Regions from separate parts of the Providencia sp. UF-224 genome, predicted to be linked through region 2. Evidence: predicted binding sites of a transcription regulator. Region 2 holds the regulator's gene; each other region holds the start of a gene.
What was found. Region 2 encodes PurR, which represses purine synthesis genes. Its sites were predicted from a motif close to CANGCAAACGTTTGCNTG; they were not measured.
Positions count from the first base shown of each region.

Region 1: cvpA (colicin V production protein) is a predicted target of PurR. The motif match lies at 1,260-1,277, and genes of this name have one in related genera.
Region 3: carA (glutamine-hydrolyzing carbamoyl-phosphate synthase small subunit) is a predicted target of PurR. The motif match lies at 1,463-1,480, and genes of this name have one in related genera.
Region 4: purM (phosphoribosylformylglycinamidine cyclo-ligase) is a predicted target of PurR. The motif match lies at 759-776, and genes of this name have one in related genera.

Region 1 covers NZ_JBSICC010000001.1:398,206-400,417, reverse strand. Annotated here, with positions in the region: gene folC (bifunctional tetrahydrofolate synthase/dihydrofolate synthase) at 1-498, shown strand, start outside; gene dedD (cell division protein DedD) at 504-1,151, shown strand; gene cvpA (colicin V production protein) at 1,330-1,833, shown strand; gene purF (amidophosphoribosyltransferase) at 1,848-2,212, shown strand, end outside.
Region 2 covers NZ_JBSICC010000011.1:5,556-7,767, reverse strand. Annotated here, with positions in the region: gene purR (HTH-type transcriptional repressor PurR) at 261-1,286, shown strand; gene punR (DNA-binding transcriptional activator PunR) at 1,293-2,198, opposite strand.
Region 3 covers NZ_JBSICC010000002.1:109,893-112,104, reverse strand. Annotated here, with positions in the region: gene carB (carbamoyl-phosphate synthase large subunit) at 1-52, opposite strand, end outside; gene carA (glutamine-hydrolyzing carbamoyl-phosphate synthase small subunit) at 66-1,229, opposite strand; gene dapB (4-hydroxy-tetrahydrodipicolinate reductase) at 1,675-2,212, opposite strand, start outside.
Region 4 covers NZ_JBSICC010000001.1:104,633-106,844, forward strand. Annotated here, with positions in the region: gene upp (uracil phosphoribosyltransferase) at 1-481, opposite strand, end outside; gene purM (phosphoribosylformylglycinamidine cyclo-ligase) at 840-1,880, shown strand; gene purN (phosphoribosylglycinamide formyltransferase) at 1,880-2,212, shown strand, end outside.

The DNA.
Region 1 (2,212 bases), on a different contig from region 2:
GTGATTAGCTGCTTACTGCAAATTGATGCAGATATTGCAAAAAAAGTCACGGATACCGCTATTGTTCAAGGTTTAAAATCAGCTCAATTGCCGGGGCGTTTCCAAATTATTGGCGAGAAGCCATTAATGATTTTGGATGTGGCGCATAACCCCCATGCGGCAGGGTATTTAGTCAGTAAATTAGCTGGCTTACCTGCGGTTGAAGGTCGCCGTATTCGTGCAGTTGTTGGAATGCTTGGCGATAAAGACATTAAAGGCACTCTTGAGTGTTTATCGCAGGAAGTGACGGATTGGTATCTAGCCCCATTAACTGAATTTAGAGGGGCAGATGTGGCTCAATTGAGCCAGCATATCGCTAAAGCCAATGTGTTTGATAGTGTTGAAAAAGCGTGGCAGCAAGCCTGTGTTGATGCGCAAGAACAAGACGTGATTGTGGTTTGTGGGTCATTTCACACCGTCGCTCATGTCATGATGTTATTAGAAAACCAAAAAGGATAGTGCTGGTGGCTAGTAAATTTCAAAATCGTCTTGCTGGCGTCATTGTTCTGGTTGCGGCAGGGGTCATCGTACTTCCTGCGCTTCTTGATGGCGATAAGAAATATAATGAAAATGAATTTGCGGCCATTCCTATTATCCCGAAACCGGGTGACGAAGAAGATATCGAAGCGATTGCACCATTAGCACATAATAGTGCGAGTGCTTCTTCGGAAGGGGCTTCTGAGGCCATGCTATCAGAGGCGATTACCCAGCAGCAAAATGAACAAGTGGCGGCAAATGTCCCTGCGACAGTCGAGCCAATAAAACCTGAGCCGAAGCCAGAACCTAAACCAGAGCCTAAGCCGGAACCAAAACCACAGCCGAAACCAGAACCTAAGCCCGAACCGAAACCAGAGGTAAAACCTGAGCCGCAAGGCAAAGCGTTTGTGGTTCAAGTCATTGCATTGAACAATGCGAACAAGGTTGAGGAGATTGTGGCGAAGTTACGGTTATCGGGTTACCAAGTGTATACCGTTCCAGCTAAGCCCGTGAACAATAAACTTACGCGTATTTATGTCGGGCCTGAGGCATCTAGACAAAAGCTAGAAGCTGCTCTTCCTGAACTTAACGCGATTACAGGGACAAAAGGGATAATTCAAACATTTAAACCCTAATAAATAGACACAATAATCCCTAAAAGGTAAGGGGATTTAGTAACTTACTGCGGCGATTATGATTTTTTCTTTTCGCCGCTATTTTTTGTAAATTGATAGAAAAATGGTTACGCAAACGTTTTCGTTTTCTGTTAGAATGCACTTCGCTGATGTCGTGAGTGCAAATTTTGGATGAAATATGGTCTGGATAGATTACGCAATTATCGCCATTATTGGCTTCTCGGCACTGGTTAGCTTGATCCGTGGTTTTGTTCGTGAGGCACTATCACTGGTGACATGGGGCTGTGCTTTTTTTGTCGCAAGTACATTTTACCCTTATTTAGCGGACTACTTTACCCGCTTTGAGGATGTACTGGTGCGAAACGGCATCGCCATCGCCGCATTATTTATTGCCACATTAATTGTAGGCGCGGTGGTGAACTATGTGATTAGCTCTTTAGTGCAAAAAACGGGTTTATCAGGCACTGATCGTGTTCTGGGGATTTGCTTCGGTGCTCTGCGTGGTGTGTTGATTGTATCGGCTTTGTTGTTCTTTCTCGATACCTTTACACCGCTTCCTCAAAGTGAGGATTGGCAGCGTTCAGAGTTTATTCCACAGTTCAGTCATATTATCAGGTGGTTTTTTGACTACCTGCAAAATGCGTCAAGTTTCCTACCGGAGAACATCTCTCCGTCTGGCTGATGAGGAAAGACCAAATGTGCGGTATTGTCGGGATCGCTGGTGTTACACCAGTTAACCAATCAATTTATGATGCTTTAACAGTGCTCCAGCACCGTGGGCAAGATGCAGCAGGTATTGCCACTATTGATGGCAAAAATAATATTCGTTTACGTAAAGCGAATGGCCTTGTGAAAGATGTGTTTGAAACGCGCCATATGCTTCGGTTACAAGGTTGCATGGGGTTAGGGCATGTTCGTTACCCAACCGCAGGCAGTTCAAGTGCTTCAGAAGCACAGCCTTTTTACGTGAACTCACCGTTTGGTATCACGCTTGCTCATAATGGTAATCTGACAAACGCACACGAACTCACACGCAGTTTGTTTGAAACCGCGCGTCGCCA
Region 2 (2,212 bases):
TCTCATCCTAACAAAATTGAATTAATGATAACCACATAAACATTAAGGTTACTGAGTATACACATCCAAAAAAGCAAAACCAGTGTCTATATCACATGTTATAACATCAATTATTTCTTTCGTTTTTGCGCTAGATCAGACAAAATCGACAACAAATCGCTAAATTATTGCCAGCAAAGGATCTATGCATCAATATGCAGGTAATTTTTTAACTAGAATTCTTAGAGAGACCTATAGTTGGTCAGGAGTTTTGTTCCCCCATGGCAACGATTAAAGATGTGGCGAAACGCGCTGGCGTCTCTACCACTACCGTATCCCATGTTATTAATAAAACGCGCTTTGTGGCTGATGATACCAAAGCGGCAGTTTGGGCTGCTATCAAATCGCTCAATTATTCGCCTAGTGCGGTTGCCCGTAGCTTAAAAGTGAACCACACCAAATCGATTGGTTTGTTAGCAACATCAAGTGAGGCCCCTTACTTTGCAGAAGTTATTGAGTCCGTTGAAAATAGCTGCTACGAAAAAGGCTATACACTGATCCTCTGTAACTCTCACAATAATCTTGGTAAACAAAAAGCCTACTTACAGATGTTGGCGCAAAAACGTGTCGATGGCTTGCTGGTTATGTGTTCCGAATACCCCGATACACTTATCGGGATGCTTGAAGATTATCGTAATATTCCAATGGTTGTGATGGATTGGGGAACTTCCCGCGGGGATTTCACCGATAGCATTATCGACAATTCATTCCATGGGGGCTATCTCGCAGGGCGTTACCTGATTGATAGAGGTCACCGTGACATTGGTGTGATCCCAGGCTCCCTTGAGCGTAATACAGGGATTGGTCGTCTGACTGGCTTCCAAAAAGCCATGGAAGAAGCCAAAGTGACCTTAAAAGAAGAGTGGATTGTTCAAGGGGACTTTGAACCAGAGTCTGGCTATAAAGCGATGATGCAGATTTTAAGCCATAAACAGCGCCCTACTGCTGTTTTCTGTGGTGGTGACATCATGGCTATGGGTGCTATTTGCGCCGCGGATGAAATGGGCTTGCGTGTTCCACAAGACATTTCCATCATCGGTTACGACAATGTGCGAAACGCACGCTATTTCACCCCTGCATTGACAACAATCCACCAACCTAAAGAGCGTTTGGGTCAAATGGCGTTCGCAATGTTACTAGACCGTATTGTGAATAAGCGCGAAGACGCTCAAACTATTGAAGTTCACCCTCGTCTCGTTGAGCGCCGTTCTGTTGCTGACGGGCCATTTATTGACTATCGCCGATAACTCAACTTATGTTGATAACCACTCCGCGTTGAGCGTTTCATTATCACCAAGATAATCTAATAACCAACTCAGCGCAGGAGAGGTATTTTTCTCTACCCATGTTAAACAGCATGGGCTTGATGGAAATGGTTGTGCCAGTGTCAATTCTACCAATTTACCTTCAGCACACAATGGTGCTGCACGATGTTCAGGTACCATCCCCACACACAGCCCATTAGCTAAACAGGCTAAGCCGTTTTCCCAATAGGGGACAACTAAACGCCGTTGGTTATCCAACGCCCAAGTATCGCGTTTAGGTAAGCTGCGAGATGTATCTTCTAAGCACAAACTTGGATACTCACGCATTTCATCGTCTGTTAGGCTATGCCCTATTTTCGCTAAAGGGTGGTCAGGGCTTGCAACACACATCCACGACATAAACCCCATATCTCGAAAACTATAACGTTCACCAATTGGTGAAGCCCGTGTTGCGCCAATGGCGACATCTACTCGACCATCAGCTAATGCATCCCAAACACCATTAAAAACCTCGGGGTGTATATACAATTCAATATCAGGAAAATGACGATAAAAATCGAGGATAAGCTGTTCGGTGCGTTGAGGCTTAACGATGCAGTCTACCGCTATACTGAACTGACCTCTCCAGCCATTCGCAGCTTGTTGGCATTGATGACGGGTCTCTGTCATTTTTTTGATAACAGATCGGCTTTCTTTAATAAAAATCAGCCCTGCCTCGGTTAAAACAACGTCTCGGTGTCGCCGTTCAAACAAAGGGACTGCCAACCATTCTTCAACTTGTTTAACTGTATAGCTAATTGCCGACGGCACGCGGTGTAACTCATCTGCGGCACCACTGAAACTCCCCGTCCGAGCAACCGCATCAATCACTTCAAGAGCATGAGCAGACCACATAGCATCTCCTTTCA
Region 3 (2,212 bases), on a different contig from region 2:
TCGGGCCCGCACCTAAAATCAGAATGCTTTTTATGTCTGTACGCTTTGCCATGATTTGCTCCCGATTATTGTGCGTTTTGACTTGGTGTGGTTTGACGATATTCGTTAATCAAATCAATGAAATGATCGAACAAACTTGCTGCATCATGTGGACCAGAACTTGCCTCTGGGTGTCCTTGGAAACTAAATGCAGGTTTATCCGTGCGATGAATACCCTGTAAAGTTCCATCAAACAGAGATTTGTGTGTCACACGCAATGTATCGGGTAATGTTGACTCATCAACCGCGAAACCGTGGTTTTGTGCCGTGATCATAACGACATCGTTATCTAAATCTTTAACTGGATGGTTTGCACCGTGATGGCCAAATTTCATTTTCAGCGTGTTTGCACCACTTGCTAAAGCCAATAACTGGTGCCCTAAGCAGATGCCAAAAACAGGAATATCTGTCGTTAAGAAGGTTTTAATCGCATTGATTGCATAATCACACGGGGCTGGGTCACCTGGGCCATTGGACAGGAAAATGCCGTCTGGATTCATCGCAAGCACCGTTTCTGCTGGTGTTGTCGCAGGGACGACCGTTAGCCGGCAACCACGGTCAACTAACATACGCAGAATATTGCGTTTTGCGCCGAAATCATATGCGACAACATGAAGTGGCAGCTCTTCCGGCGATTTTGCACCTTGCTGCCCATCTTCTAACGTCCATGAGCCTTGAGTCCAGCTATATGCTTCTTTGGTACACACTTCTTTTGCCAAATCTAACCCATTAAGGCCGGAGAAATGGCGGGCCTTTTCTAGCGCTAATGCCACGTCAGGGTTATCCCCCGCAATAATGCACCCATTCTGCGCCCCTTTTTCTCTCAACAAACGGGTCAATTTACGTGTATCGATATCTGCGATTGCCACAACGTTGTGACGTTTCAGATACTCAGATAGCCCTTCTTGCCCGCGAAAGTTACTGTAAACCAATGGTAAGTCACGAATGATTAGGCCTTGTGCATGAACATTTGGAGATTCTTCGTCATCAGCATTAGTGCCGACATTACCAATATGGGGATAGGTGAGAGTAACAATTTGGCGGGAATAGGAAGGGTCTGTAATTATTTCTTGATATCCGGTCATTGACGTGTTGAAAACGACTTCTCCAACTGCGGCCCCTTCAGCACCGATGGCACGCCCGTGGAATTGGGTTCCGTCTTCCAGAACCAATATAGCTGACTTAATCAAAACACCCTCCGGAGAATAATAAATCACGTTTTTTGCATATTAATTCAGATTTTGCGATCTAAATCAATGCCAAAATGAGTTTTTAAGCAAATTTTTGGCAAATTGCGCGCATTCTAATGATGAGATAGGGTCTTGTCTAGAAAAAAATGCATTTTTTACACTTTTATCTTACTTTTATAGCGATCAACCCTAATTTAACCCACGTGACCACCATAATTGATAGCCAATATGAACAAGTAAACGGTTGCTAAGTAAGATAACTGCATATTTTATAATAACGCAGCTTAGATTGAGATTAAAGGGAAATTAACACGAGGAAAAGTCAGTTAAATCGATGAAAGCAGCTATAAAAAATGATTTAATATAAAATAATAATCAAAATCATTATAAACCAATAAATTATAATTATAAAATTGATTTATAATGATTTTTTTAAATTTAAAAACTAAATATCATCAAGGCAAAGTACGTCTTTCATATCATATAACCCAGATTTTTTGGCAAAAACCCAAGAAGAAGCCTTAATAGCGCCATTTGCAAACGTCATGCGGCTCGATGCCTTGTGTGTGATCTCCACGCGTTCACCGATATCAGCGAACATCGCAGTGTGTTCACCAACAATATCTCCGGCACGAATTGTTGCAAAACCGATAGTGCCTGCTTCACGCTCACCAGTGTAACCCTCACGACTATAGACTGCGCAGTCTTTTAGATCTTTCCCTAATGCACCCGCGATAGATTCACCCATTGCTAATGCCGTACCCGATGGCGCATCAACTTTATGACGATGGTGAGCTTCCACGATTTCAATATCCGTATACGTTCCCATCACTTTTGCTGCTTTTTCGAGTAATTTAAGCACCAAGTTAACACCAACACTAAAGTTGGCAGCGAAAACAATTGGGATGACTTTTGCTGCATCAGCAATGGCTTGTTTACCTTGTTCGTCAAAACCTGTTGTCCCGATAACCATCCCTTTTTGG
Region 4 (2,212 bases), on a different contig from region 2:
CAACTAAAACTAAAACTTTAATTGACTTACACCCTTCTTTTTTCAGTAAATCGATAGTTGCGATCATTGAACCGCCTGTTGCTAACATAGGGTCAACAACTAACGCCATACGCTCATCGATATCTGAAGTCAGTTTTTGGAAATAAGGGACAGGTTGCAGTGTTTCTTCATCACGATAAACACCAACCACACTGATACGTGCGCTAGGAATGCTTTCTAATACACCATTCATCATACCAATACCTGCACGGAGAATTGGTACTACGGTGATTTTTTTACCTTTAATTTGTTCTATTTCGACAGGACCACACCAACCATCAATAGTCACTTTTTCAGTTTCTAGGTCAGCGGTTGCTTCATAAGTCAGTAGGCTACCAACCTCTGAGGCCAGTTCACGAAAGCGTTTGGTGCTTATATCATGATCTCGCATCAGGCCAAGTTTATGTTTAACGAGAGGGTGTTTTACCTCAACGATCTTCATGGGTTTCTCCTACTATTTTAGACGCTGGCGGACAAAAAAATCGCGGGATTATAACTCTTTTAACCATGAATGCCACTAGATTACGTTTGATTTTGGTCAAAACATCAACGATTAGGCAAACTTTTTTAAAATAGTATACCCCATATCGGTTAAGTTGCATGTTGATGATCCTCTGAATTTATTTTTTTGCCAATATTTAAATACCACACACATTTCACCTTGTGAACACGCTCACTTTCTGCCATTTCCAGCCATAAGAATTTTCATTCACAAAGCTATCGCAAACGTTTGCTTTGCCTGTTAGAATACGCCCCATGATGTTATTTTTCTCAAAAATGTAATTGCCTTGGGGGCCGTAGTGACTGATAAAACCTCTCTCAGCTATAAAGATGCCGGTGTCGATATTGATGCAGGTAACGCACTGGTTGAACGTATTAAAGGTGTTGTAAAAGAAACGCGTCGTCCCGAAGTGATGGGGGGTCTTGGTGGGTTCGGTGCATTATGTGCCCTGCCACAAAAATACCGCGAGCCTGTACTTGTTTCAGGTACCGATGGTGTTGGTACAAAATTACGTCTGGCAATGGATTTAAAACGCCACGATTCAATCGGGATTGACCTTGTTGCTATGTGCGTCAATGACCTAATCGTTCAAGGGGCTGAGCCATTATTCTTCCTTGATTACTACGCAACAGGCAAATTAGACGTGGATACCGCTGCCAGGGTCATCACGGGAATTGCTGAAGGCTGTAAACAGTCTGGCTGTGCATTAGTGGGTGGTGAAACCGCTGAAATGCCAGGCATGTACCATGGTGAAGACTATGATGTTGCAGGCTTTTGCGTCGGTGTGGTAGAGCGCTCTGAAATCATTGATGGCAGTAAAGTCAGCGCTGGTGATGCACTAATTGCCCTCGCCTCAAGTGGTCCCCACTCAAATGGCTATTCATTAGTACGTAAAATTTTAGAAGTCAGCAAAACGAACCCAGAAACTGAACAGTTAGATGGTAAATCATTAGCAGACCATTTATTAGAACCTACACGTATTTATGTGAAAAACGTGCTAGAGCTGATCGCGAAGAATGACATTCATGCAATCGCGCACATTACGGGTGGCGGTTTCTGGGAAAATATCCCTCGCGTTCTTCCTGATAACACCCAAGCCATTATCGATGGTAGCAGCTGGCAATGGCCTTCTGTTTTCAGCTGGTTACAACACGCGGGTGATGTCAGTACCCATGAAATGTACCGCACCTTTAACTGCGGTGTTGGTATCATCATTGCTCTGCCACAAAGTGAAGTTAACGCAGCATTAGCGTTATTAGAAGCACTGGGTGAAAACGCATGGCAAATTGGCTCAATCGGTCAGTTACCTGCCGGTGAAGAGCAGGTTGTGATCCGCTAATGAAAAAAATTGTTGTCCTCATTTCTGGCAGTGGCAGTAACTTACAATCGATCATTGAAGGTTGCCAATCAGGCACGATAAAGGGTCGTATTGTTGCCGTAGTGAGCAACCAAAGCACAGCTTATGGGCTAGTGCGGGCACAGCAGGCAGGGATCCCTGCCGCTTGCCTTGATGCAAAAATGTATGCAAATCGCCACGCCTATGATGCTGCTTTATTATCGCTTATTGAGCAGTACCAGCCCGATTTAGTGGTCTTAGCTGGGTTTATGCGTATTTTATCCCCAGAATTTGTGACTCATTTCACAGGGAAATTACTCAATATTCACCCTTCT